Ruegeria pomeroyi DSS-3: one gene and its partner. Each later gene encodes a partner of the first gene's protein in a complex. Links are inferred from orthologs where the notes say so. Each region holds a gene or a part of one and is shown in the gene's direction. Other genes may lie near its edges.

Region 1 (3,228 bases):
CGCTTCGACCCGCATCGATCCTGCCCCTGATGTTGACCGGGCAAATCTGCGCAAGCGGGCGGGGGATGTAAACCGGTTTGGCGCGCGGCGCTCGATCAGTGCAGATTTTCACATCACCGATGTTGACTCGGCTCTTTCCACCCCCTAGCTATGCGCCGTTAGCACTCGTCAGACCTGAGTGCTAATGCCTCTGTGAGAGAGCAGGGGGAGGGAAACAAACTTTGAGCCTCAAGGAGCTGCAAAGATGGCATTGAAACCGCTTCATGACCGCGTGCTGGTTCGCCGTACCGAAAGCGAAGAGAAAACCGCAGGCGGCCTGATCATCCCCGATAGCGCCAAGGAAAAGCCCAGCGAAGGCGTGGTTGTCGCCTGTGGCGAAGGCGCCCGCAAGGATAGCGGCGAGCTGATCGCGATGGCAGTCAAGTCCGGTGACCGGGTTCTGTTCGGCAAGTGGTCGGGCACCGAAGTCACCGTCGACGGCGAAGAACTGCTGATGATGAAGGAAAGCGACATCATGGGGATCATCGAGTAAGCCACGCGCTTCTCTGATCTCTGGTCGCATCATTCCAAACATATTTCTCAAGGAGAAAGAACATGGCTGCTAAGGACGTCAAGTTCAATACCGAAGCCCGCAACAAGATGCTCAAGGGCGTCAACATCCTGGCCGACGCGGTCAAGGTGACCCTGGGCCCCAAAGGCCGCAACGTGGTTCTGGACAAGAGCTTCGGCGCGCCCCGCATCACCAAGGACGGTGTGTCGGTCGCCAAGGAAATCGAACTGGAAGACAAGTTCGAGAACATGGGCGCGCAGATGGTGAAAGAAGTCGCCAGCCGCACCAATGACGAGGCCGGCGACGGCACCACCACCGCCACCGTGCTGGCCCAGGCCATCGTGCGCGAAGGCATGAAATCGGTTGCCGCCGGCATGAACCCGATGGATCTGAAGCGCGGCATCGACCTGGCCACCGCCAAGGTTGTCGAGGCCATTAAGGCAGCCTCGCGCCCCGTCAACGACAGCGCCGAAGTGGCGCAGGTCGGCACCATCTCGGCCAACGGCGAATCCGAAATCGGCCGCCAGATCGCCGAAGCCATGCAGAAGGTCGGCAACGAGGGTGTCATCACCGTCGAAGAGAACAAGGGCCTGGAAACCGAGACCGACGTGGTCGAGGGCATGCAGTTCGACCGTGGCTACCTGTCGCCCTATTTCGTCACCAACGCAGACAAGATGATCGCAGAACTCGAAGACTGCATGATCCTGCTGCACGAAAAGAAACTGTCCTCGCTGCAGCCGATGGTTCCGCTGCTCGAGCAGGTGATCCAGTCGCAAAAGCCGCTGCTGATCATCGCCGAGGATGTCGAAGGCGAAGCGCTGGCCACCCTCGTGGTGAACAAGCTGCGCGGCGGCCTGAAAATCGCAGCCGTCAAGGCACCGGGCTTCGGCGATCGCCGCAAGGCCATGCTGCAGGACATCGCCATCCTGACCGGCGGTCAGGTGATCAGCGAAGACCTGGGCATGAAGCTCGAGTCCGTCACCATGGACATGCTGGGCACCGCCAAGAAAATCTCGATCACCAAGGACGAGACCACCATCGTTGATGGCGCAGGCGAGAAGGCCGAGATCGAAGCACGTGTTGCCCAGATCCGCACCCAGATCGAAGAGACCACCAGCGACTACGACCGTGAAAAGCTGCAAGAGCGCGTGGCCAAGCTGGCCGGCGGTGTTGCCGTGATCCGCGTCGGTGGCATGACCGAAGTCGAAGTGAAAGAGCGCAAGGACCGCGTCGATGACGCCCTGAACGCCACCCGCGCAGCCGTGCAGGAAGGTGTTGTTGTGGGCGGCGGTGTCGCTCTGGTTCAGGCAGGCAAGGTTCTGGCCGACCTGGAAGGCGCAAATGCCGACCAGACCGCCGGTATCAACATCGTGCGCAAGGCCATCGAAGCGCCGCTGCGCCAGATCGCCGAGAACGCAGGCGTCGACGGCGCCGTGGTTGCCGGCAAGGTGCGCGAATCGGGCGATGCCTCGTTCGGCTTCAACGCGCAGACCGAAGAATATGGCGACATGTTCAAGTTCGGCGTGATCGACCCGGCCAAGGTTGTCCGCACCGCTCTGGAGGATGCGTCCTCGGTTGCCGGTCTGCTGATCACCACCGAAGCTATGGTTGCCGACAAGCCGCAGAAAGACGCCCCCGCAGGCGGCGGCATGCCCGACATGGGCGGCATGGGCGGCATGATGTAAAAGGCGATTTCGCCTGAACATCATCTGTAAAAGGTGCGTGTTCATAGGCCCTTGGGCCTATGTGATACCCACCCTTCGCAGTAGAATACCGGGGCCGCCCTTGGGCGGCCCCTTTGTTTTTCCACCCGCCGCAGCTGGCAGAGTCTCGCCGGTTTCGATTACGGGGAAAGAAAACGATTGGGTGACCGTGACCTTGCGGGCCATGCGGTGTATGCCGAACCCGCCGATCGGGGCGAATTGAACCGCCCTTAGTCTAGCGAAAGTTGATCTTTGCATGAAACCATTCCCGCCCGCCGTATTTCCCGATCTGGTCGACGCCTTGCTGCGCGCGGCCTTCGATACCGGGGCCGAGGCGGATCTGGTGCGCGAATTGCGCGCCGACCGGGATATCGCCACCGAGGTCACCTTTCAGGAACATGGCGAGTTGCTGGGTTATGCGGCGCTGTCCTGGATGCGCTCGCCCGATGGCTGGCTGTGTTTGGCCCCGCTGGCGGTGGCGCCCGGGGCGCAGGGGCGGGGCATCGGTTCGAAAGTGCTGCAACTGACCCTGAAATGGGCGGCCGAGCGCGATCTGATGATCGTGGTACTGGGCGATCCCGCCTATTACGAGCCGCGCGGCTTCTCGCAGGCCCGCGCGGCCGAGCTGCGCGCGCCCTATCCCAACGAACACCTGATGCTGGCCGGGCGCGGCAGTGAGGCACCCAAGGCACGGCTGGTCTATCCGCTGGCGCTGGAGCCGCGCTGACGCGGAAGTGTCTGTTGCGGCGCCCCGCGATCCTGTAGGCCGGGTTTATGCGCCTGTTTCTGCTCACTGCCCTGACCATGACCGCCTTTGCCGCCAACTCGGTCCTGAACCGGCTGGCGGTCGCCCAGGGTTGGGCCGATCCGGGTGGCTTTGCCATTCTTCGGGTGCTGGCCGGTGCTGCCATGCTGACGGTGCTGGTTCTGGCGCAGGGCCAGCGGCTGCCGCTCTGGCGGCGACGCCGGCTGTTG
Region 2 (3,319 bases), on another replicon or contig:
GGCGGGCGTTGCTGTTGCGCTGCGTTCCCGCGCTGGCGTTGGGGCTGGCGATACTGGCCGTGGATGGCGCGCGCGTTCCGCTCGAAGGCTCTGGCAAGGTGGTGCGTCTGGTGCAGCCCAACGCGCCGCAGCACCAGAAATGGGATCCCGATTGGTACCCGCTCTTTCTGGAGCGCCAGATCCGCTTTACCGCCGCGGGCACAGCGCCCGATCTGGTGGTCTGGCCGGAATCGGCACTGCCCTACTGGCTGGATGACGCCGGCCCGGTGCTGGAACGGATCGCCGCCGCTGCGCGCGGCACCCCGGTACTGCTCGGGGCCAACCGGGCCGAAGGCCCGCGTATCTATAACGCACTTGCGCTGATCGGGGCGGGCGGGCGGATCGAGGCCACTTACGACAAGCACCACCTTGTCCCTTTCGGGGAATATGTCCCGCTTGGCGATCTGCTGGAACAATTCGGCATCTCGGGGTTTGCCACCCGCAGCGGGCGTGGCTTCAGCGCGGGGCCGGGCCCGGTTACGCTGGCGATCCCGGGGATCGGTGCGGCGCTGCCGTTGATCTGTTACGAGGCGGTGTTCCCCCGCGACGCGCGCGGTACCGCCGAACGTCCCCGACTGCTGGTGCAGGCGACCAATGACGCGTGGTTCGGTACCTGGGCCGGCCCCTATCAGCATCTTGCTCAGGCGCGGATGCGGGCGATCGAGCAGGGGCTGCCGATGGTGCGGGTGGCCAATACCGGTGTCTCGGCGATGATCGACCCCCAGGGTCGCATCACGGCCGCCTTGGCCTTGGGGCGCGAGGGCTATCTGGATGTGGACCTGCCGCCTGCGCTGGCGCCAACCGTTTATGGCCGCACTGGGGATCTGCCGCTGCTGGTGACCCTGCTGGTTCTATTGGCTGCGGCAGCGCGGATACAGGGTCGCAACCTGTTGCCAAATAGCGATTGACCTTGCCAATGGCCCCGCGTATCCCGGCTTGGACCTGCCACAACGGCTTCCTGGCGTGGCGAGGGAAACCTTCAATGGAGCACTTTTCATGTCCCGACAGAACTATATCTTCACTTCGGAATCCGTTTCCGAAGGGCACCCGGACAAGGTGTGCGACCGCATTTCCGATGCTGTTCTCGACGCCTTTCTGACCGAGGAGCCCGAGGCGCGTGTTGCCTGCGAAACCTTTGCCACCACCAATCGCGTCGTGATCGGCGGCGAGGTGGGCCTGTCCGATCAGGCCAAGCTGCGCGAATACATGGGCCGGATCGACCAGATCGCCCGGGACTGTATCAAGGATATCGGCTACGAGCAGGACAAGTTCCACCACGAGACGGTGGAGATAACCAACCTGCTGCACGAACAATCGGCCCATATCGCCCAGGGCGTCAATGCCGCCGAGGGCAAGGACGAGGGGGCCGGCGATCAGGGCATCATGTTCGGCTATGCCACCACCGAAACACCGGCATTGATGCCGGCGCCGATCCAGTACAGCCATGCCATCCTGCGCCGCCTGGCCGAAGTGCGCAAGAACGGCACCGAACCGGCGCTGGGGCCGGACGCGAAATCGCAGCTGTCGGTGATCTATCGTGACGGCATGCCGGTCGGCGTCTCGTCGCTGGTGCTGTCGACCCAGCATCTGGACCCCGATCTGACCAGCGCCGATATCCGCGCCATCGTCGAACCCTATATCCGCGAGGTCCTTCCCGAGGGCTGGCTGAGTGCCGACACTGTCTGGCATGTCAATCCGACCGGCAAGTTCGTGATCGGCGGCCCCGATGGCGACGCCGGTCTGACCGGGCGCAAGATCATCGTCGACACCTATGGCGGTGCCGCGCCCCATGGCGGTGGTGCCTTCTCGGGCAAGGATCCGACCAAGGTGGACCGCTCGGCCGCCTATGCCGCGCGCTACCTGGCCAAGAACGTGGTCGCTGCCGGTCTGGCCGACAAATGCACCATCCAGCTGAGCTATGCCATCGGCGTGTCCAAACCGCTGTCGATCTATGCCGATACCCATGGCACCGGCGACATCGCCCCGGCGGCGATCGAGAAGGCCATCGACACGGTGATGGATCTGACCCCGCGCGGCATCCGCACCCATCTGGGCCTGAACAAGCCGATTTACGAGCGCACCGCCGCTTATGGCCATTTCGGCCGCGAGCCCGAGGCCGATGGCGGCTTCAGCTGGGAGCGCACCGATCTGGCCGAGGCGCTGAAAAAGGCGGTCTGAACCGGTTTCATTGATTAAGCTGAACGGGCGGCTTAAAGGCCGCCCGTTCCGCATTGGTGAGGGCGAGTGATGCAGAGGATCATGGTGATCGGCGGGCCGGGATCGGGCAAGTCCACGCTTGGCCGCAAGCTTGGCGCGCGGCTGGGACTTCCGGTGGTGCATATGGATCCGATCTATTGGCTGGGCGATTGGGTCGAGCGCGACAAGGCCGAAGCAATGCGAATGGCCAAGGAGGTCGCCGACGGTTCGCAATGGGTGTTTGAGGGCAACCATTTCGCGTCGATGGCGTACCGGGCGGAGCGTGCCGATCTGATCGTGTTCCTCGATATGCCCCGCGTTCTGCGCATGTGGCGGATTCTGTGGCGGTCGCTGCGCTACTACGGGCGCACCCGGCCGGATATGGGGCCGAACTGTCCCGAGCGGTTTAACCGTGCCTTTCTTAAGTTCTGCTGGACCTATGACCGCGAGGGACGTTTGCGCGCACTTGGCTTCGTCGACGACTGGCGCGACCGACGTCGCGTTCGCATTCTGACATCGCGGCGGCAGGTCGCGGCATTTCTGGTCGAAATTGACCGGCAGTGAAACGCCCGGATGCGGCATCGTCTTGTGCCCGGCGCAACGTGATCGACGACAGGGCGGCCAGGTGGTCGCCCTTTTTCGTTGACCCGGGGTGTTTGCGCTTGACCCGCACGGCGTGGTTTTTCACCTTTGGCAAGGAAGACGGAGACCGCATATGCGCCAGTTTGCACGCTATACGCTTATCGCCGCGCTGACGCTTGGCTCTGCGCTGATGGCGCATGCGGAAGAGGACGACCTGGTGTTTCGGGTCGATGGCGAGACCCTGGTCTATGACACCACACGCGGTGACGAGGCGGGTGGCACCGACGATATCGAGGTGGCCCATGTCGACCGCCTGCTGGCGCTTCTGCGTCAGAACCCCGAGATCCGGGTACTTGATCTCAATAGCACCGGCGGCAGTCTTTATGCCGGGCGCGAGATGGCGCGGATCGTGCTGGATTTCGACCTCGACACCCTGGTGTCGGGCGAATGTTTCAGCTCTTGCGTGCGCATCTTTCTGGCCGGGGCCGGGCGGCGGATGCTG

The links.
Region 2: the proteins of groL (region 1) and metK are in contact, whole or in part, in a cryo-EM structure (PDB 8P4O), measured with the Escherichia coli proteins. The link is inferred for Ruegeria pomeroyi DSS-3 from one-to-one orthologs.

What each region holds. Positions count from the first base shown.
Region 1 is NC_003911.12:942,680-945,907, forward strand. What follows is about bases 6-2,914. They hold groL (chaperonin GroEL), read left to right. Parts: upstream 6-594; coding sequence 595-2,235; downstream 2,236-2,914. Other genes in these bases: SPO_RS04460 (alpha/beta fold hydrolase), read right to left, coding at 6-15; groES (co-chaperone GroES), read left to right, coding at 245-532; SPO_RS04475 (GNAT family N-acetyltransferase), read left to right, coding at 2,510-2,914. Outside these bases: more of SPO_RS04460, read right to left, coding at 1-5; more of SPO_RS04475, read left to right, coding at 2,915-2,980; SPO_RS04480 (DMT family transporter), read left to right, coding at 3,028-3,228.
Region 2 is NC_006569.1:8,394-11,712, forward strand. Bases 127-3,126 are described here. They hold metK (methionine adenosyltransferase), read left to right. Parts: upstream 127-1,035; coding sequence 1,036-2,217; downstream 2,218-3,126. Other genes in these bases: lnt (apolipoprotein N-acyltransferase), read left to right, coding at 127-947; SPO_RS19840 (DNA topology modulation kinase FlaR), read left to right, coding at 2,287-2,799; SPO_RS19845 (hypothetical protein), read left to right, coding at 2,951-3,126. Also shown: more of lnt, read left to right, coding at 1-126; more of SPO_RS19845, read left to right, coding at 3,127-3,319. UniProt on the Escherichia coli protein: Catalyzes the formation of S-adenosylmethionine (AdoMet) from methionine and ATP.